DNA from 3 places in the Marinobacter sp. MA genome. Region 2 is predicted to be linked to each of the others. Evidence: predicted binding sites of a transcription regulator. Region 2 holds the regulator's gene; each other region holds the start of a gene.
The links. The regulator sigma-54, encoded in region 2, starts transcription at its own class of promoters, with help from an activator protein. The targets are predictions, from matches to a motif close to ANTGGCATNNANNTTGCTNT.
Positions count from the first base shown of each region.

Region 1 (7,235 bases), 920 kb from region 2:
CGCGCCACCGGGTTTTTCGCTTGTGGAAGAAAACAGGGACGGCAGCATTGAGCCGAGTTCCTGCATGTTTTCGTTATGGCTTTCGATTGTCGGCAACGGGTTGTTGTCGCGAAGATCAAAGGTGGCTCCAGTCACGGCGATCTCACCGAGCGCCGGATTCAGGTACCGGTTACCACAGATAACGGCCTTGGGGCTGATAATGGCTGGTGCCGGAAGGTGTGAGACCTGGCCCCGTATCGCTTTCAGCCGAAAGCGTCCCTCTGTCGGAATGAGTTCCGGGCTGAGATGACCCGAGCATATGGCCACGCGGTCGGCCACGATGGGCGATCCGTCTTCCATGGATATGTGCCATTGCCCGTTGCAGGGCCGAAGCCCGCTAACGGTAGTACCGAATGCGGTCGATATCAGCGGGTGGTCAGTCAGTGCTTTGCAGAGGTTTCCCGGCTCCAGCCAGCCACTGCCGGGAAACCAGAGACCGCCTGTTTGCGTCGGAACGCCGGCAAGTTCGCTGGCCTGATCCCGGTTCACCGGCCATAGAATATCCCCGGGGTATTCGTTGCGATCGAGAAATTTCGCCTGTCGGGCCTCTTCCTGGGGGCTGTGGGCCAATTGCAGCAGGCCAGTCGGATGCCAGTACTGGTTGCGCCAGTTGTTGTAAAAGCCCTGGGCAAAGGTCAGGGCGGTGAGGGCCAGTTCGGTCTGGTCGTTGAACTCAACTCCCAGTTTTACGTACAGGGCGCCCTGGGCGTTTCCGGACGCGCCATTTCCCGGCCCATGGGAATCAACGAGTGTGACGGGCAAACCCCGCTCTGCAAGGTTTCGTGCCAGCGTACAGCCTGCAATGCCCGCTCCAATGATGGCGATGGTCCCGTGTTGTTCGGGTTCAGCCCGGGCCGACGCCTCAAGCACTCCCTTCAGCATTTCCCGTTTGCGGCCGTATCCGGAGGTTTTCTCCATGTGGAATCCGGCCTCGAGGAAAGCCCGACGGATCCGACCGACGGAAGTGAAGGTAGCCAGCGTTGTGCCCGGTTTGCTATGGGCGCGAACCAGGCGGATGGTGTTCTCCAGCCACATGTCCGGATTGCGGGCCGGGGCAAAGCCGTCCAGAAACCAGGCGTCGGCTTTAAAATCCAGGGCTTCCCAGGCGTCATTGATGTCGCCGAAAAACAGCGTCAGTCGAACCCGCCCTTCGTCAAGAACCAGTCGGTGAACCCCTCGCACCAGAGGTGGGTAATGCAGAAGCAGTTCGTCGGCGAGCACCTTTAACTCGGGCCACAAGGCGAGGGCGCGGGTCAGGTCTTCGCGAGTGAGTGGGAAACGTTCCACCGAGACAAAATGCAGGGTAGCAGCATGGGTTGGCGCGTGGTGGCGCCAGGCCTGCCAGGCTGCCAGAAAGTTCAGGCCGGTTCCGAAGCCGCTTTCGGCAATAGCAAAGCTCCCGCCCCGGGGAATCTGCGAGAAGCGCTCGGGCAACTGGTTATGCTGCAGAAAAACGTGGCGGGTTTCCTCCAGGCCGTTGTCCCGGCTGAAGTAAACATCGCCAAACCGCTTTGATTCCGGGACCCCGTCGTGCCAGACCAGTTCAGCTGGCTCGATCGCAGGGGGCTGCAATGGCCGGTTCACGGTGTCAGCCTTCGGATTCAACCACGGTGACGGTTTCGATGGTCACAGGTTCCACCGGCACGTCGGCCATGCCCTGTTTCCGGGTGGTCTGTTTGCGGGCGATGGCATCGACAACACCCATGCCCTGGGTAACCTTGCCAAAAACCGCATAGCCCGGGCCGCGGACCCCGGCATTCAGAAACCCGTTGTCCGTGAGATTGATAAAGAACTGTGACGTTGCAGAATCCGGCGCACTGGTTCGCGCCATAGCAATGGTTCCACGAAGGTTCGGCAGGGTTTTTGTGGCTTCATTGCGAATCGGGGCGCGGGTCGATTTCCGGGACAGCTCCTCGGTAAACCCGCCGCCCTGGATCATGAATCCGGGGATAACGCGGTGAAAAATGGTGCCGTCGAAGAAACCTTCCTGGGCGTACTGCAGGAAATTGGCAACCGTATCCGGGGCGACATCCGGTCGCAGCTGGAGCTCGATCACGCCCTCGCTGGTCACCATGCGAACCATTGGCAGTGGCTCGTTGGCGGGCTGCTCATTGCTTTGGGCCATTGCCCAGGAGGCTGGCACCAGCAAGGCGAGAGCCATCAGCAGTACGGGTGTCACAGTTTTCAGGGGTTTTACCAAGTTTGTCATTTGCAACCGCTCTCTTTGTTATGCGCAGGCGTTTTTGCTGCGACAATTCAGCGAATTCTGTTATCAGGTGCCAGATCTTACCAGAAGGGGATGGTAAAACGATGACTGTATCCACGCACATTGTGTTGTGATCATCTAACATTCCGGGTATCGGAAATCATGGATCACATTAGCCGGGCCGGGTTGTACGGTTTTCACTGTTCAAAAGGAGACACTGGGTGAGAATCCGTCAGGGATTTGAAGAAAAGTCACGCCTCGGGCGGCTGCTTGTTAATCGCGGCTACCTGTCCGAGAAACAACTGGATGAGGGCCTAAAGCTCCAGCGCGAAACCGGACAGCGTCTGGGTGAGGTGTTCATCCAGGCTGGCTGGATCAGCGAAAAAGAACTTCACCGCGTCCTAAAGCACCAGTCCCGGTATCGCAACGCTGCGGCGCTCGTCACAGCGGTAACGCTGCCATTCCAGCCCCTGGTCACCTTTGCGGCGAGCAATTCGGCCGAAGCGTCACAGGCATCATTGGAGGCTGGTGAACTGTATGAGCGCGGTAACCTTGCTCCATTAAGCGAGACTGAGCTGGCGGCCGTCTCAGGTCAGGGAGACCCGAACCTGCTGGAGCGTATCGGTATTGTTCGCGATATGGTTGAGAATCCGGCTGGTGACGGCGAACAGGGCGCTGACGATTCCCCGGATGTTATCGAGGGGCTGAAACTTACCGCCAATATTTTTGTACCGGTCCTCAACTTTCTCGACTCGGACCTGACCATTTCCGGTGTCCACTACCGCGAGGGGGAACCCCGCTATCGGGTGAGGGAGGATGGCGCCTTGATGCTTGCGTTCCCCGAGCGCATCGAGGAAATCCGCATGGACAATATCCGGGTCAGCGGTAGCCAGGGTGCCTCAATGGGTAACGTGAGTATCCACGACATCCGTTTCCATCCGGACTCCCAGATGACAATCTATACCCGATGAAGTAAAAAGCGTTGCTTGCCAGGGCCCTGCTCAGGCGCTGGCAAGCACTGTGCTGCTGGAAACTGTGGTCTGTTGGCCCTGGGCACCGTACAGCTTTTGCTGACCGGTGGCGCCACGGAAGATGTCGGTAAGCCGGGACAGGCGTTTTTGCAAATGGCTGATCACCCGACCGTTGGTCTGGTTCAGCGTCTGACAGGCCCGGAGTTTCTGATCCGCTTCCTGCCAGAGCTGGAACAGCTCAGAAAAACCGGCGCTGCGGATAAAACGGGAAGGCTCGCCACTTTCCGGGCGGTATCCCATCTGGACCAATGTCCGGATTTTCTGTTTGGCGCGTTCGCGAACGGCACCCAGAAGCTCGTTTTTTTCTTTGGTCAGAGTTTCCAGCTGGCGGAGGTCGGAACTGGCAAGGCATGTCTTTTCTTTTTCGAGAATATCAGCCAGCGTCTCCAGCTGACTGATATCCTGGGAAAGAAGGGTCTTCAGATCATCGATTGCGGCCATGGTTTACTCACCCGAAAATGCTTTCATCCATCTCAAGCATTTTCTGGGCCAGTTTCTCGGCGTCAATCTTGTAGGTTCCGTTCTCCAGGGCGGAGCGGATCTGTTCGATGCGGTCGTCATCCATTTCCGGATAATCGCCCAACTTCTGTTCAAGCTGTTTGAGATTCTTGGCCTGATTGCTCAGGCTGACGTTCTCGCCCCGGGCACCCTGGGCCTGGGTTTTCGCCTGTTCGTTGGTCGCCGGCTGGGTATTCTGGGTGCCGGCGCTCTTGTCGGCCGTGGTTCTCTGGGTGTTGACCTGGCCGGGGCCAATTCCATTTAAGTCAACTGACATATCTGTACCTGCTTGCCTGTCGCGCCACGTGAATGCAGCGCTTACTCGAGTTTATGTCTTCTTAACGGCGGGGCCGCGAAAACCTTTAGTAATTTTCAGTAGTTTTTTCGTCTCTTTTTTCTACCGGGTTTCCGGCAGGGATTTGCCGCACCGGCAAGCTCATGCCGAGGCGGGCTTACATCGGGATTTCGACATGACCTGGCGCAACAACGCTGGCCTTGATCGTGCGGGAGGATCGCAGATTCTCAACCAGAACCTGTTCGCCAACCCCTGCGCTGGCAAGGGCCTTCCCGCGCGAACGCACTGAGAATCCGCCCGTTTTGGCGGTGATGATAACATGGTCGCCCCGTTCCACGGCATTTGGCGCAGAGAGCATATCCGGCGTGATCAGCGAGCCTGCGTTGACCGACCGGCGCACCTCCATGCCGATGGCCTGTTGCGCATCGGTAATGACGCCGCGCCGGGAGGCATTGATTTCAACGGACTGCTTGGCGAGGAGGCCTTCGGTTACCCGTTCGCCCCGTGTCAGCGGTCTTGCCGCCACAAGGGCCGGCCCGTGGATGGAAACGGAAGCCGTCACAAACATCCGCCAGGGCCTTGATCCTTCGCAGGCCACCTGCATCGAAGGGCTGGTGCTTTTCCAGGGATCTCCACTGAATTCGACACTCAACGGCTTCTCGCATTCCGCGAGTGCAAGTCGGTCGTCGATGGAGCCCGGTTCAAAGGATACGGTGTAGCCTTCTGCGGCCTGTTCTCTGGCGAAGCCGTCAAGAAATTCCAGTGTCGCCTGGCGAATCTGTTCAGCGGTTGTGTCAGCCAGCAGCGGGGCGCTCAAGCAAGACATTAGCAGTATCAGAGCGAATTTGGTGGTGCGCATACGTAGCAGTTTGTCCTATGCTGTCAACAACAAGGCAGAAAAGCCCGAATCCGGCTAAGGATTCGATGGCAGTGGCCGTTAAACGGGCTAATCCGCCGCTGATATGACGGGTTTCCGTCAATCACGCTATTATTCAGTGACCAGCAAGATATATGCCGTTGTAATTCCGGCAGGCCAGGAGAATCGAAATGGCAGGGGTATTGGACAGTGTTAACCAGCGAACCCAGTTGGTAGGGCAGAATCGCCTGGAGCTCCTTCTTTTCCGCTTAAGGGGGAGGCAGATCTATGGGATCAACGTCTTCAAGGTGAAAGAAGTACTGCAGTGTCCGAAACTGTCGTCACTGCCAAACAGTCGGCCTGTTGTTCGTGGCGTCGCTCACAGCCGCGGTGAGACCATCCCCATCATTGACCTGAGCATGGCCATTGGCTTGCCCGGCATTCCCCAGGAAGAGCTGGCTACCAGTTTTGTCATCATTACCGAGTACAATCGCAAGACACAGGGTTTCCTGGTCACCGGCGTCGACCGGATCATGAACATGAACTGGGAAGACATTCTGCCTCCGCCCAAGGGAGCAGGACGCGATGTGTACCTTACCGCTGTTACCAAGATTGATGATAAGCTGGTCGAAATCATTGATGTAGAGAAGATTCTTGCAGAAGTTTCTCCGCTTGGTGAGGATGTCACCGAGGCGGTTCTGAGCAAGAGTGCGGATCGCGTCCCGGGGCATCTCCCGGTGCTGGTCGTGGACGACTCCTCAGTGGCCCGTCGGCAGATCGAGCGCTGCCTGACTGCCATCGGGATGGAAGTCATCACAAAGAACGACGGCAAACAGGCGTTCGAATACCTGAAGGAGGTGACTTCTGACGGTTCAAAGGCGCGGGATCATTTCTCATTGATTATCTCCGATGTCGAGATGCCGGAAATGGATGGTTATACCCTGGTCACCAAGGTGAAAGGTGACCCGGCCCTTGCAGACATGTTTGTCATGCTCCACACCTCCCTCAGTGGTGTGTTCAATCAGGCGATGGTGAAGAAGGTCGGGGCCGACGACTTTATGGCAAAGTTCAGTCCGGACGAGCTGGCGGAGCGGGTGATGGAGATCATCGACCAGGGTTGATGGCGCCGCTCGAAGATTCACTCAGAACAGAGATCCAATGAAAGCGGAAATAACGCCACAGGAATATGAAGCCTTCAAATCGTTCCTGCAGGATGCCTGTGGGATTTTACTCGGGGAGAACAAACAGTACCTGGTAAAAAGCAGGCTGCGCAGGATTCTCGAAGAGAACAGTCTGAATACCCTGGGTGAACTCCTTGATCGCCTCAAGCGTCCCGGGCGGGGCGGCCTGAAGGAGGTGGTCATCGATGCGATGACCACCAATGAAACCCTGTGGTTCCGCGACAATCACCCTTTCCGGATTCTCCAGGAAAAACTGCTTCCCGAGTTCGCTGAGCGCAAAACCGCCCAACCCCTTCGTATCTGGTCGGCGGCCTGCTCAACAGGTCAGGAACCCTACTCCATCGCCATGATCGTGGAAGAATTCCGGCGTGCGAGGCCCGGGAAGCTTCGCGACGTGAAAATCACGGCCACGGATATCTCCAAAAGCGTTCTGGAAGTCGCCCGCAAGGGTGAATACGAGATGATCGCCATTGGCCGGGGCCTGTCACCGGAGCGACAAAAGCAGTTCTTCACCCCGTCCCTGAATGGCGGCTGGCAAATCAAGCCGCAAATCCGGAGTATGGTGGAGTTCAAGGAATTGAACCTGCTTGAGCGCTACATGCTCGGCAAGTTCGACATCGTGATGTGCCGGAATGTTTTGATCTATTTTTCCGCAGATCTCAAGAAGGACATCCTTACCCGGATGCACGCCACCCTGAATCCCGGCGGCTACCTTGTTCTGGGTGCCTCCGAATCGCTGAACGGTTTGCCTCACCTCTACGAGATGGTGCAGTGCCATCCCGGAATCATCTACAGGAAAAAGTAGCCCATGCCCCTTAATGTCTGGGTCCTGGTTGCTGCCCAGGCGCTCGCCATGTGCACCGCGCCTTTTATTGTGTTTATCGGCAGCATCCAGGGACGATTGCTGGCTCCAGCGCCTGAATATGCAACGCTGCCCGTCGGTCTGGTGGTGGTCGGTACTGTAATGGCCATCAAACCGGCAACCTGGTTGATGGAACGCATGGGGCGCAAGCGCGTGATGCTGCTCGGTGCGGTCATGGGCATCCTCGCCGGTCTTCTCGGAGCGTTGGCCTCCTGGTCCGGTCTTTTTTCACTACTGTGTCTGGCGGCTGTGGTCGGTGGTACCGGC
Region 1 covers NZ_CP103058.1:2,028,576-2,035,810, forward strand. Annotated here, with positions in the region: gene mnmC (bifunctional tRNA (5-methylaminomethyl-2-thiouridine)(34)-methyltransferase MnmD/FAD-dependent 5-carboxymethylaminomethyl-2-thiouridine(34) oxidoreductase MnmC) at 1-1,623, opposite strand, end outside; gene NUW46_RS09420 (peptidylprolyl isomerase) at 1,628-2,248, opposite strand; gene NUW46_RS09425 (pilus assembly protein PilB) at 2,467-3,216, shown strand; gene NUW46_RS09430 (flagella synthesis protein FlgN) at 3,247-3,717, opposite strand; gene flgM (flagellar biosynthesis anti-sigma factor FlgM) at 3,725-4,051, opposite strand; gene flgA (flagellar basal body P-ring formation chaperone FlgA) at 4,227-4,928, opposite strand; gene NUW46_RS09445 (chemotaxis protein CheV) at 5,117-6,046, shown strand; gene NUW46_RS09450 (CheR family methyltransferase) at 6,084-6,911, shown strand; gene NUW46_RS09455 (MFS transporter) at 6,915-7,235, shown strand, end outside.
Region 1: flgA (flagellar basal body P-ring formation chaperone FlgA) is a predicted target of sigma-54. The motif match lies at 5,069-5,088, and genes of this name have one in related genera.

Region 2 (7,235 bases):
GTGATGACCCGGAATGGCAAAACCATCCAGGCCGATCATCTTGCGGCGGAAGCGCTCAATATCATGGAGGAAATGAAGATCAACGCCCTGCCGGTGACGGACGACGCAGGTGCTCTGGTTGGCGCCATCAACATGCATGACCTGCTGCGGGCCGGCGTAATCTAAGGGCTATGGGGAGCTATGTGATATGACGCACCAATGGCCGAACTCCTTGCTTACAAAAGCTGCCAGAATCCGACTGATTGCCCTCGATGTCGACGGCATTATGAGCGATGGCAAGCTTTACTTCAGCGCCAACGACGATGAACTGAAGGCATTCAACATCCTCGACGGCCTGGGGTTGAAACAGCTTATGGCAGCCGGCATTACCGTCGCTGTTATTACCGGCCGGCAGTCGCCGCTGACTGAGAAACGGATGCGCGATCTTGGCATACCTCACCTTATGCAGGGGCGCGAAGATAAGAAAGTGGCCCTGCAGGAGCTTGTCAGCACCATGGACATTGGTCCGGAAGCCATCGCCTATATGGGCGACGATTTGCCAGATCTGCCGGCGCTAAGATTCGCCGGGCTCGGCATCACCGTACCCAACGGTTACTGGCTGGTGCAGCAACATGCGGACTACTGCACCCACGCTCGAGGCGGAGAAGGTGCGGTGCGGGAAGCCTGCGATCTGCTGCTTACCGCCCACGGCAAGCTTGATTCTACACTGGCACCCTATCTGGAGCCCGAGGCGTGAACTGGCTCCCGGACCGGCCCTGGCTGCGAACCCTGGCGCTGGCTGGCACCGTGGTGGCAGCCGTCTTTTTGCTCTGGCAAAGCGATGAGCCGCCGGTCATCGATGATGAGGCAGCGGCGCTGAGGGGCGATGCCGAGCCAGACGGCTTCGTGGTAAATGGTCGGTACACTTCCTTCGACGAATCAGGGAACCTGAAGATCCGGTTCTCCAGCCCTCGCATCGAACAGTTCGAGGAAGGCAACCTTGCCACCATGGACTCTCCCCGTGCCGAACTCTATGGCGGCGACGGCGCCCTACCCTGGATTGTTGAAGCCGAGAATGGCAGCCTGCTACAGAACCAGAATCTGGTGTACCTGACGGACAATGTCCGGATTCAGCGCACGATTGGAAAACGGGACGCCACCCTGACAACATCAACCCTGACCCTGGATAACGACCGGGGCATGGTATATACAGATGCACCCGTAGAAATACGCGACGTTTCCGGTATTACCCGGGCCACGGGCATGAAAGCGTGGATAGACGAGCGGATTCTGGAACTGAACTCCCAGGTGGAAGGACGCTATGAAACCGGAAACTAACCGATACCGGCGCCTGCTGGTTGCCCTGCTGACAGCCGCGATGATCGGCCCGGCGGCCGCTTTCGACCTTGATTCCGACACCCCCATCAAGGTTACCGCAGACAATGCACGCCTCGACGATGGTCAGGGCATTGCCACCTACACCGGGGATGTAGAACTTGAGCAGGGCAACACCCGGCTGAACGCGGATCGGGTAGTCTTATATCGCTCCGAGGTCGGGCTGAGCCGGATCGAGGCCTCCGGCACCCCGGCCAGATACCGGCAGCCGGCACGAGAGGGCGAAGGAGAAACCGACGCACGCGCCCTGAACATTACCTGGTCAGCCACCGACAGTCGGCTGACCTTTGAACGCGAAGCAGTCATCGAGCAGAATGGCAACCTGTTCCGCGGCGACGTCATTCATTATGATACCGCCGGCCGGGTAGTGACCGCTGAAGGCGGCGCAGACACGGGCGAAGGCAGCGGCCGGGTAGAGATGGTGATTCAGCCACGCAGCGCCGACAGACGCACTGACAGACAGGAAACCGATGGCAGTTCTGAGAGCCAGTAACCTGGCAAAGAGTTACAAGCAGAAAAAAGTGGTGATCGACGTTTCCCTGGAAATTCGCAGTGGGGAGATAGTGGGACTGCTTGGCCCCAACGGCGCCGGGAAAACCACCTGCTTCTACATGATCGTCGGTCTGGTCCCTGCCGATCGTGGCCGCATCACCATCGACAGCCGGGATATTACGCCACTGCCGATGCACGGACGCGCCCAGCAAGGCATCGGTTACCTGCCCCAGGAAGCCTCGGTGTTCCGCAAGTTGTCGGTACGCGACAACATCATGGCGATCCTCGAAACCCGTCGGGGGCTGGGCAAAGCGGATCGAGAGAAAAAGCTCGAGGAGTTGTTGGAAGAATTCCACATAACCCATATCCGGGACAGCGTTGGCATGGCCCTGTCGGGAGGGGAACGGCGACGGGTGGAAATTGCCCGGGCGCTGGCCATGGAACCGGCCTTCATACTTCTGGATGAACCCTTCGCCGGTGTCGACCCGATATCCGTAAGCGACATCAAGCACATCATCCGGCATCTGCGTGACAAGGGTATTGGCGTTCTGATTACCGATCACAACGTGCGAGAGACCCTGGACATCTGCGAGAACGCCTACATTGTCTCCGGAGGCCACATCATCGCCTCCGGCAATGCCGATGCGATTTTGGCCAACCAGCAAGTCAAGGAAGTCTACCTGGGCGATGAATTCAGGCTGTGACACCGAAAGGCTCATTGTTTTGATGACCTGTAGCAAGTAAACTCGGCAAAGAACTTGCTAGGGTAAAATAAAACGACGGCAAGTAACCGGCATATATAGAATTTTTCACGACTTATGACACAAAGCGCTGATGAGTGACGGATCCTGAACCATGGTTATGAAAGCCTCCTTACAGTTAAAGCTGGGTCAGAGCCTGACCATGACGCCCCAGCTGCAACAGGCGATCCGGCTTCTCCAGCTCTCCACCCTCGACCTCCAACAGGAAATCCAGCAGGCACTGGAATCCAACCCCATGCTGGAGACATCCGAGGACGATGATCAGGCTGACGCAACCGCCGAGAACGACGAGCGCGAGACTAGCGAGAAAGAATCCGCGGCCGAGTCAGCGCCGGAACCTTCGAGCGACTGGGACGAATCAGAGAATGGCCCGGATTGGTCCTCCGAAAACGACATTCCGGACAACATTCCGGACGACCTGCCGGTAGACACCGCCTGGGACGACATCTACCAGTCCGCGCCCGCGCCGGCCGCCCGCAACGACGACGAGAACGATCACGATTTCGAGACCCGCAACTCGCCCACCGAAACACTTCAGGATCACCTGGAATGGCAGCTCAATCTGACCCCGCTGAGTGAACGGGACCAGGCCATTGCCCATGCCCTGATGGACGCTGTGGATGAGCGCGGCTATCTCACCAGCCCTCTGGAAGAAATCCACGCCGGACTGCTGGATGAGAACGAGGAAGACCCTCTGGAACTGGATGAAGTGGAAGCCGTCTTGCACCGCCTCCAGCACTTTGATCCGCCAGGGGTGTTTGCCCGGGATCTGCAGGAATGCCTGCTGATCCAGCTCAACCAGCTACCACCCGAGACGCCCTGGCTGGCCCAGGCGCGACTGGTGATTACCCACTACATCAATCTGCTGGGCAACCGTGACTACGCCCAGTTGCTGCGGCGCAGCCGTCTGAAAGAAGACCAGTTGCGAGAGGTTCTGGCTCTGATCACCGGCCTTAACCCGCGGCCGGGCGACGTGATTGATCGCGCCGAACCCGACTATGTCATTCCGGACGTTATCGTTCGCAAGCACAATGGCCGCTGGCGTGTTGAGCTGAATCCGGAAATTGCCCCGCGCATTCGGGTGAATGCCAGCTATGCTTCACTTATAAGGCGTGCGGACAGCAGTGCCGACAACACCTTCCTGCGTGATCAGTTGCAGGAGGCCAAGTGGTTTATCAAGAGCCTGCAAAGCCGCAATGAGACCCTGTTGAAAGTGGCGACCCGTATTGTCGAACACCAGCAGGGATTCCTGGATCACGGCGAGGAAGCCATGAAGCCGCTGATTCTTTCAGACATCGCCCAGGCGGTAGAAATGCATGAATCGACGATTTCACGGGTAACCACCCAGAAATACATGCATACCCCAAGGGGCATTTTCGAGTTGAAATATTTCTTCTCCAGCCACGTCAGCACTGACGAGGGCGGCGAATGCTCCTCCACGGCCATCCGGGCGATGATCAAGAAGCTGATTGCCGCGGAAACGCCCAAAAAGCCGTTGAGCGACAGTAAAATTGCAGCCATGCTAGGAGAACAGGGAATCAAGGTTGCGCGACGCACCGTTGCAAAGTACCGGGAGGCCATGCACATTCCGCCGTCCAACGAGCGCAAGCGGCTGGTCTGAATACCCCGGTGCGGGGCGCAACACCGTATTCGCCGGCGCACAATGCGCCAGCACCCAGACCGGCTCCCGGGAGCCGGCACGATGACAACAGGAGACGCCTATGCAACTCAATATTTCAGGCCATCACGTAGAACTGACTCCCGCACTGAAAGATTACGTTTCAGAGAAGTTCGAAAAGCTCGAGCGTCACTTCGACCACATCAGTAACTGCCAGGTGACCCTGGAAGTGGAAAAGGTGCGCCAGATTGCGGAAGCCACGTTGCACGTGGTTGGTGGTGAGATTCACGCAAAGGCAGAAAACGAGGACATGTACGCAGCCATCGATGCCCTGATCGATAAACTGGACCGCCAGATCCTCAAGCACAAGGAAAAGAATGTAGACCGGATGCACGGAAACGGCTCTCGCTAACTGGCTGTTTTCATGCAAGTCATCTAATCGAGCTGCGACATGAACAACGTGTCGCAGCCTTTTTTTTAACGGAAACGCAGTCGATCCATGAGCGACACATCCCTGACCATAGACACTATTCTTGTTCCGGAGCTCACCCTCTGCAGGGTACCTGCGTCCAGCAAGAAACGGGCCCTGGAGTTTATTGCCGAGCAAATAAACCACCAGGACAATACGCTCAGCGAGACCCAGCTCTTCAACAACCTCATTTCCCGTGAGCGTCTGGGCAGTACCGGCATTGGCCAGGGGATCGCCATTCCCCACTGTCGCCTGGAGGGCCTTGATCACGTGGTGGGCGTGCTGATGACGCTCGAAGAAAGCGTTGAATTCGATGCCATCGACAATCAGCCGGTGGATCTGATTTTTGCCCTGATCGTCCCGAAAGAGGCAACCAGCGAACACCTGGAGCTGCTCAGCCAACTGGCAGAGAAGTTCAATGAGCGGTCGTTCTGTGATCGCCTCCGGCAATGTGAGGACGCCGGCACGCTGTACCAGCGCATGACCGCCTCAGGCGGCTGATTTTCATTGCAGTGGAGGTGATTTGGTCATGAAGCTGATTATCGTCAGTGGCAGGTCCGGTTCGGGTAAAAGTACCGCGCTTCATGTGCTGGAGGACCTCGGGTTCTACTGCATCGACAATCTTCCCATTGGCTTGCTTTTTCCTCTCACCCGGGAAGCCGCGAGCCAGACCAAGCCCGGCCGGCTCGGCAAGATGGCGGTCAGCATTGATGCGCGCAACCTTTCCGGCGAGCTCGCCAATTTCGAGGAAATTTACCGGCGCCTCCAGGAGACCGGGGTTACCGTTGAAATTATCTTCCTTGATGCCGACGAGCAGTCACTTCTCCAGCGTTTCCACGCCACCCGCAGAAAACACCCGCTGAGTGACGACAAGACCTCCCTCAGGGAAGCCATTACCAGCGAGAAGAAGCTGCTTGAACCACTTTCCAAGCTTTCCGACCTGTATGTGAACACCACCGGTATGTCGATGTACGAACTTCGGGATATGGTGAAGCAGAGAGTTGTTGGCCGGAAGGATCAGGAGCTGGCACTGCTGTTCCAGTCGTTTGGCTTCAAGCACGGAGTACCGCTGGATTCCGACTATGTTTTCGATGTCCGCTGTTTGCCCAACCCTTACTGGGATACCAGTCTGCGGAAGTACGTGGGCACGGATCAGCCGGTTATCGAATTTCTGGAAAAGGAACCGGCGAGCCGGAAGATGATCGACGACCTGAAGGCCTTCCTGGATACCTGGCTGCCCTCCTTCGCAGACAGCAACCGCAGCTATATGACGATTTCCATTGGCTGTACCGGCGGCCAGCACCGTTCAGTGTATGTTTGCGAGCAGTTGGGCGACTACTTCCGGCAGCGCTACAGCAATGTGCAGGTACGCCATACCGAACTGCCACACCTTCAGACCCGGGAAGAGATCTGATCGAACCATGATTCGCCGCCCGATTACCATCATCAACAAGCTGGGTTTGCACGCGCGCGCCACGGCCAAACTCGTTAACACGGCATCCAGATTCGACAGCAGTGTGCGGATTAGTGGCAAGGGCCGGGATGTAGACGCAAAAAACATCATGCAGGTGATGATGCTGGCCGCCAGCAAAGGGACCGATGTGGAGCTTATTGCCGATGGTCCGGATGAAGAGCAGGCCATAGAGGCCCTGGCCGAACTGATCAACGATTATTTCGGCGAAGGTGAGTAAAATAGACACATGACCGATATTCTGGAAAAAAGCCAGGCCCGCCAGCGCCTTCGTTCACTGAGCGAGGCCCTGGACAGTGGCGCACTGAAACAGGTTGCCCGCATCCTGAACGGTGGCCTGAGCCCCAGTGATATTGCCCATCTGCTCGAATCCTCTCCGCCCCGCCAGCGTGCCCTGCTCTGGAACCTGGTAGACAAAGAGCTGGAGGGCGAGGTTCTCCAGTATCTCAGCGATGATATCCGGGGTTACTTCCTGAGCCAGTTGAACGCCCAGGAACTGGCCGACATCATCGAGGATTTCGAATCCGACGACCTGGCGGACCTGCTGCAGCAGCTGCCGGATACGGTCATCCAGGAAGTCCTGGAGACCATGGACGAGCAGGACCGGCAACGGGTTGAGGAAGTGCTCTCCTACCCGGAGGACACCGCCGGCGGCTTGATGAATACGGACACCATCACGGTGCGTCCGGACATCAGTATTGACGTTGTACTCCGCTACCTTCGCCGACACCGCAACCTTCCCCCCATGACCGACAGTCTGATCGTGGTGAGCCGGAGGGATGATTTCATTGGCATGCTGCCGATTACCAAGATGCTGGTATCCAACCCCGCCTCCACCGTGCGGGAAGTGATGGATACCGACATCGAGCCGATTCCCGTAAGCCTCTCCGACACCAAGGTAGCGACATTGTTTGAACGCTACGATCTGATCTCGGCGCCGGTGGTGAACGAGGAAGGCCGGCTTCTGGGCCGCATCACCATCGACGACGTGGTAGACGTTATCCGGGAGGACGCTGACCACTCCCTGATGAGCATGGCCGGTCTGGACGA
Region 2 covers NZ_CP103058.1:2,949,419-2,956,653, forward strand. Annotated here, with positions in the region: gene NUW46_RS13625 (KpsF/GutQ family sugar-phosphate isomerase) at 1-165, shown strand, start outside; gene NUW46_RS13630 (KdsC family phosphatase) at 188-736, shown strand; gene lptC (LPS export ABC transporter periplasmic protein LptC) at 733-1,317, shown strand; gene lptA (lipopolysaccharide transport periplasmic protein LptA) at 1,301-1,867, shown strand; gene lptB (LPS export ABC transporter ATP-binding protein) at 1,845-2,570, shown strand; gene NUW46_RS13650 (RNA polymerase factor sigma-54) at 2,728-4,248, shown strand; gene hpf (ribosome hibernation promoting factor) at 4,349-4,657, shown strand; gene ptsN (PTS IIA-like nitrogen regulatory protein PtsN) at 4,745-5,215, shown strand; gene rapZ (RNase adapter RapZ) at 5,244-6,128, shown strand; gene NUW46_RS13670 (HPr family phosphocarrier protein) at 6,136-6,405, shown strand; gene mgtE (magnesium transporter) at 6,415-7,235, shown strand, end outside.

Region 3 (7,235 bases), 1.0 Mb from region 2:
GACAACCCGCACACCCGTACCCAACTGGAGACCAGAGGGCAGTTCAGAGTTCTGGGTTGTCAGACCACCGGGTTGCCGATTGATCTGGTACAAAAGGTCCTGGAACACGGCCCTGTCCCGCTTGAAGCCAGTGGTATTGACGTTCGCCAGGTTGTTGGAAATGGTGGACATGTTGGTGTCCTGAGCGCTCAACCCGGTCTTGCTGACCCAAAGTGCTGGATGCATGCTGCTTACTCCTTGCCGGCGGGCAGTCAGGCGGCCAATTTTTGCCGCTTCAGGCCCGCGAGGCCAATGTGTTCAGTCGTTATTTAAAGGTTCTGCAACAGCCGTGCCGCTGCTTCGGAATTCTCATTGGCGGTGGTCATGACCTTCACCTGCATCTCGTATTGCCGGGACAGCTGAAGGTTCGAGATCATCTCTTCCACTGCATTCACGTTGGAGCTTTCAAGGAATCCGGAAGCGACCCGCTGGTTTGCATCCGGTGGTTCCGGGCCGTCCACAGCCTGATCCGGCTTGCGGCGCATGTGCCCATCGAGACCTTTTTCCAGGGCTTCCGGGGGCGGGCTGACCAGTTTCAGCCGGTCCACTTCCACCAGCTGGTCCGGTGGACCACCCACAGGAACAATTGAAACAGTGCCATCGGCGCCAATTTCGACGTTGTTAAACGGGGGAAGCGCCACCGGCCCGCCATTGCCCAGCACCAATTCGCCGTTGGCCAGGCGTACCAAGCCGTTGACGTCCACCTGAAGGCTGCCGCTGCGGGTGAAGACCTCCTCGCCCTGATCGTTCTGGATGGCAAGCCACCCCTCACCTTCCACCGCCACATCCAGCTTGCGCCCGGTTTCCATGAGCGCACCGGCGGAAAGGTCGGTGCCGGGTCTTTCTGTCATGGCATAGGCGCGGGTGGGATGATGTTCCCCGTAGACAGGCATACTGCGGGCCTGGGCGAAGTCTTTCTTGAAGCCGGTGGTACTGACGTTCGCCAGGTTATTGGCATGGGCCTGCTGGGCCAGCATATTCTGCTTGGCGCCAGACATACCGATGTAGAGGGCTTTGTCCATGGGAAAACTCCTGCCGGAATTTTGACTGTTTCCAGTCTTCCTGCAGGAGTCATGCCATGTTCGCTAGATCGCGATATTAACGGAGGTTGATGATGGTCTGGGTGACCGCATCGGAGGTTTCAATGGTTTTGGCGTTGGCCTGATAGTTTCGCTGGGCGATGATCAGGTTGACCAGTTCGGCCGAGAGATCCACGTTGGATTCTTCCACTGAGCTGGCTTTAATAGAGCCCAGAGTCCCTGTATCCGGGGCGCCGATGATTGGCTGGCCCGATTCGAAGGTTTCGACCCAGGACGTATCCCCCACAGGCGACAGTCCGTTTGTGTTATTGAAGGAAGCCAAAGCAACCTGACCGAGAGCCTGTGACTGGCCATTGGTATATCGGGCGAAGAGAACACCCTGATCCGATACGTCCAGGCCTGAGAGACGGCCCGTTGTGTAACCGTTCTGCTGCTGATCGTTTACACCGAATGCCGCCCCATACTGAGTAGTGTCAGCAAGGTTCAATACAAATGCGGAAGATGTAGGCGGTTCCGGAATCGGAGTCACCACCGAGGTTGGGTCCGCAGGAGGACCATCTGCCCCATTTGGCTGGCCGTTCTCGTCCTTAGGAACCCAATCGGTGATCACGATCTCGCCGGCCGGGTCACCATCAATTGATTGCAGGTTTCCGTTCTGATCAAAACGGGCCGTATAGGGCGTAGTGTCGGTGCCAGCGACCATTTCCCCATCAATCTGCAGGTAAACCGACCACTCACTTACACCGACACCACTGCCCGGAGAAGGCTCCTTTACGAAGAACTGGGTGAACTCGTGGGAGTTGCCCAGGCTGTCGTAGATGGTGGTGGAGGTGGCGTGGTTGTAGGTCCGCTGATCCAGAGGGTTGAACTCATTGGTTATCCGGATTGGAGAGCTATTAAATGCCGTCTCGAAATCGCCATTGGAGGCATCATCAATGCCGGAAACAACTCTGTCCGCCGTCGCATTCACGTCACCGAGAACCGTATCGGAGGTTTCACCCCCGTTACTGAGATCGCCGTCGTCATCGAAGGAAAAGCTCAGCGTCTCGCCCTGGTTATGAATCACCCGCAGCACGTTGTTGCTGCCTGAACCGTCATCCACCATCGAAGCTGAAATAGCGGTCTCAGAAGAATTATTAATAGAGTCGACGAGATCCTGCAGCGATGTGATGTTGCTGGTATCCAGGGCAAGCGGAGAGCCATTGATACTCAGACTGAATGCAAAATTACCCGGGCCCGCGTTGGAGATGTACGTGTCATCAAGTTGATTGGCACCATCAAACGTCACGGTCGTGGTGGCAGACGCGCTGAGGCCAGGCGCATCGTTAATTGCGGCGGCCGCCTCTCGGGCTGTCGCTGTAGCCCCGATGGTTACGTTGAAGTCCGGCGTACCATCGTTATAAAGCACATCAAAACTCTCACCCTGCAGATCCGTTGCGGCAATTGGCCCGATGTCCCGAACCCGGGTTTCAAGCACGGGCTCCCGCGAATCCAGGTTCAGATCTGAAACGAGATTTGTGGTCCGGCGTGGCGCCAGGTTGTCTGTTTCAATCTGCAGATCGCCTCGAATACCGGAAAGGTTACCGTCTTCATCGGCGGTGTATCCCTGCACCCGCATATTCTGGTTGTTCGTTACAAAGCCGTCCTTATCGATGCCGAACTGCCCTGCACGGGAATAACGAATTTCACCGCCGTTATTCAGGATAAAGAAACCATCACCGGCAATCGCCATATCCAGACCATTGTCCGTGAAGCTGATATTGCCCTGGCCGAAAGACTGCTTTACGTCCTGGACCCGAACACCGTCACCGATCGGGTTGGTGCCCGCGCTCAGAAAGCCACTGGCGTATAGATCGCCGAACTGGGCCTTACTGCCCTTGAAGCCAACGGTGCTGGCGTTCGCAATGTTGTTGCCGGTGACGTCCAGATCCACCGATGCCGCACGAAGGCCGCTCAAACCTGTATTAAATGCCATGGTTCACCCCTTGGTGTCTCACCGGTCTCAGTTAATTTGTTTCACATCAGACAGGGCAATAGAGCCCATGCCCGCAAGATTCAGTGTTATCGAGCCGCCCTGGCCCAGGGAAACGCTATCCACATTGGCACTCACCATGGTGCCCAGCTGCTGCGGCCCATCGGGATAGGAAGCTTCTGCCACAATTCGGTAGGGGCCCGGCGGCAATGGATTGCCGTTGCCGTCCTGACCATCCCAGCGGAAGGACACAACACCTGCCTGACTACTGCCCATATCAATCTGCCGTACCCGCTCACCGTTCTGTCCTTCGATGGACAGGCGCAGGCCGCCCGTGGAAGCGGGCACTTCAATGGTTCCGGTAATCTCACCTTCGGCACCCAGGATCCCGATCTGGGAAGGCGCCAGCACGGTTTTGCCCACCATGGCCGACGCCTGGAGCGCCTGAGTGGATCGGAACTGCCCAACCACATCCTCAACCGTACCGGAGAGATTCTGCATCTCCTCCAGCGAACTGAACTGCGCCAGCTGGGAGATGAATTCACCGTTGTCCTGCGGCTCCAACGGGTTCTGGTTTTTCAGCTGCGCCAGCATCAGTTCCATAAACTCATTCCGGCCCAGCTCGCTGGTGCCCTGACCGCCATTCTGCTGCTTCAGCTGGTACTGGCTCAGAACATCCGACGCGTCTGTTGCATTCACTGCAGTCATGTTGTGCTCCTCACCCAGTTACTGCTGACCAAGAGTCAGAATGCGCTGCATCATGGACTTGGCAGTGTTCATGACATCCACATTCATCTGGAAACTTCTGGACGACGACATCATGTCCGCCATCTCTTCGACCACATTCACGTTGGGGTAATAGACATATCCGTCTTCATTGGCCGCCGGGTGATGGGGCTCGTAACGCATCTGCAGTTCAGCATCGCTCTCAACAATACCCTCAACTCTTACACCCGCGCCTGGCCCCTCATCGGCAGCCATCGGAAAACCGCCCTGCCCGGGGTTCATCATGGACTGCTGAATGGCCGAGAAAACCGGCTTTCGGGCCCGATAGGTTTCGCCCGTGCTGGAACTTGCGGTCTCCGCATTGGCGATGTTCGACGCGGTTGTGTTCAGCCGCAGTGATTGCGCGGTCATGCCGGAACCGGCGATGTCAAAAATGCTGCCCAGTGACATGAGAATTCTCCTTCGCTAATCCTGTGACTTCGGCTTATTCGCCCTTGAGGGCTTTGGTCAAACCGCTGAACTTGCTGTTCAAAAACTGGAAACTGGCCTGGAAATCCATGGCGTTGCGCATGAAACGGGTCTGCTCCTGTTGGGCGTCTACCGTATTGCCGTCAACCGACGGCTGATGGGGAACCCGATACATCAAATCGCTTTCCGAGGCCGATGGCGAGGTATCCATATGCGCGTCATGGGTTTTGGCCATCTGGAATCCGCTGACCTGCTCCTGAGCCTTCTGCATCATTGCCTGGAAATCCAGATCCCGCGCCTTGAAACCCGGGGTGTCGGCGTTCGCCAGGTTGTTTGCCAGAACTTCGGCGCGTTTTACACGCGCTTCAACAGCGTGTTGATGAATGCCCAGAGCCGAATCAAACGTAATTGCCATGTTGCCTCCCGAAAACTGCACTGGTATGCCGAGCTGCTTTTGCCGGCTGTGCTCTTTGACGGGACTGAAGCAAGCTGGATGCCAGAATTCAGATGAGGCGTAAATTTGTCAGGAAAGTCAGCATTGGCGGGCCCTGGCCAGTGGTAAAACAATTGTCAGGGAAAAGTGCACAAGGAGCGGACAGGAAAAAGCGGCAAGCTGCTTCCCCCGGCGAGGACCGGGGGAATTCGGGCAGGGTATCAGGGCCAGTGACGCACAAATTCATCAACCGCCGGCCTGGGAACCGCCGGCTTGGAGGCGGAGACTGTTCCGGTGTAGAGAAAGCCGACGATCTGCTCATGCTCTTCCAGCCCCAGCCCGGCGTGAACCGAGGAATGGTAGGCAACACCGCCCGTTCTCCACATCACTCCGTAACCGGCATCCTGCAAGGCAAGCTCAATAAAACTCATGCCGGCTGCGGCGGACATCAACTGCTCGACTTCAGGTACTTTGGGATGCGTTCTGGGCGATGCGATACCCACGATCACCATTGGCGCCCTGAGAGGTGCACGCCTGAGCTTCTCGATCTCTTTCTCGTCGCTGTTATTGGCGCAGGTGGCGGCAAACAGTTCGCCCAGCGCCTCAAGACCTTCGCCCTCTATAACCAGGTAACGCCAGGGTCTCAGCAGCGCGTGGTCAGGAGCGCGAGCGGCGCAGGCAAACGCACGGTCAAGGGTTGCCGGGTCCGGTGCAGGCGACTCCAGCCTGGGCTCTGACGAACGGCTAAGAAGGAAATCGGTAACTGCTGTCATATCTGCTCGCTGTCTGATCGCTATTCTGATGGATTTCAAAAATTCGGTACGACCATAATTCCCGGCTGTGAATTGTGGCTTGTACGTAATGCTGTTAACCTTTGGTCGTAGTCGGGTCTGCCAACAATTATAAATGACGCGGTCGTACAACGATGAGTGGCAACACAATGAGCAACCAGCAAACCTTCAACAGCTTTTCCGAATTCTATCCTTACTACCTTGAAGAACACAGCGACGTGACCTGTCGCCGTCTGCACTTTGTCGGCAGCCTGCTGGTTCTGATCGTGGCCCTGTGGGCCCTGACGACAGGCAAGCTCTTGTGGCTTCTGGCTCTGCCCGTTATTGGCTATGGCTTTGCCTGGGTAGGCCATTTCAAGTTTGAGAAAAACCGACCCGCTACTTTCAAGTACCCACTGTACAGCCTGATGGGCGACTGGGTCATGTTCCGTGACATGCTAATTGGCAGGATCCGTTTCTGAAATGATGAGCGCTCCGGCAGACTTGCGCAATGCCAGCAGCTCCGCAGGCAGATCCCTGGCGTCTGAGGCATCGGGTAACCCGATTGCCATTCCGCCAATGCCCGATTACAACGGCCGGATACTCGCCTATACCTCAACCGCCGCCATTATCGTAACCGGTGTTCTGCAAGGTGTGTTTGCCCATTGGCTGCTTTGGCTGGTGGCTGGCGCGCTCACCTGGCCCCACATGGCCCACGCCCTGACCCGTCGGACGTTCCTCAGGAATTCCCCACGCATTCGACAGAAGATGCTGATTTTCGATTGCGTTGTTGGCGGCGCGTTTATCGGCTGCATCGGGCTGATCGTCATTCCCTCCCTGGCGGTCGCGCTGATGTTGATGTTCAGCTGCCTGATTGTCGGCGGCATCCGCCAGTGGCTTATGGGCACCGTCTTCATGGCCGCAGCCATTGCTGGTTCTGTCGCTATCCTTGGGCCGGCGGACGGTCCACACTCGCCTCTGCTCACCAGCATTGTGTCGATTCTCTCAACCGGGCTTTATATCTGTGTCACAGCCTACTACTCGCACCAGCAGGCACGCGCACTCATGCTGGCAAAGACCCAGATCCAGAATCAGCGTGAGCAGTCCATCGCGCTCTCACACAAACTTTCCAAATACCTTTCGCCTCAGGTTTGGCAGTCCATCTTCACGGGCGAGCGGGATGTTCGACTGGAAACCCAGCGGAAAAAGCTGGCGGTGTTCTTCTCTGACATCAAGGGCTTCACCGAGCTGTCCGAGGAAATGGAGCCTGAAGCACTGACCGAGCTACTGAATCACTACTTTAACGAAATGTCGGAAGTAGCCCTGAAGTACGGCGGCACCATCGACAAGTTCGTTGGCGACTCCATCATGGTGTTCTTTGGCGACCCAACCAGTCGGGGTCAGCGGGAGGACGCTTTTGCCTGCGTCTCCATGGCTATCGAGATGCGTAAGCACATGAAAATCATGCGTCAGAAGTGGCGCAGCCAGGGCATCAAGACCCCGCTGGAAATTCGGATGGGGATCAGCACCGGCTACACAACCGTAGGTAACTTCGGTGCAGAAAACCGGATGGACTACACCATCATCGGCAAGGAGGTGAATCTTGCCAGCCGGCTTGAATCGCTGGCAGAACCGGGTGAAATACTGGTTTCCTACGAGACCTTCTCGCTGATCAAGGACAAGATCATGTGCCGGGACAAGGGCGAAATTACTGTGAAAGGTTTCGGCAGACCGGTGCCAATCTATGAGGTGGTGGATTTCCGGCGCGATATGGGCCCCAACCGCAG
Region 3 covers NZ_CP103058.1:1,941,969-1,949,203, reverse strand. Annotated here, with positions in the region: gene flgG (flagellar basal-body rod protein FlgG) at 1-225, opposite strand, end outside; gene NUW46_RS09075 (flagellar basal body rod protein FlgF) at 309-1,061, opposite strand; gene NUW46_RS09070 (flagellar hook protein FlgE) at 1,138-3,054, opposite strand; gene NUW46_RS09065 (flagellar hook assembly protein FlgD) at 3,082-3,759, opposite strand; gene flgC (flagellar basal body rod protein FlgC) at 3,778-4,227, opposite strand; gene flgB (flagellar basal body rod protein FlgB) at 4,262-4,660, opposite strand; gene NUW46_RS09050 (nitroreductase family protein) at 4,900-5,451, opposite strand; gene NUW46_RS09045 (Mpo1-like protein) at 5,619-5,930, shown strand; gene NUW46_RS09040 (adenylate/guanylate cyclase domain-containing protein) at 5,932-7,235, shown strand, end outside.
Region 3: flgB (flagellar basal body rod protein FlgB) is a predicted target of sigma-54. The motif match lies at 4,727-4,746, and genes of this name have one in related genera.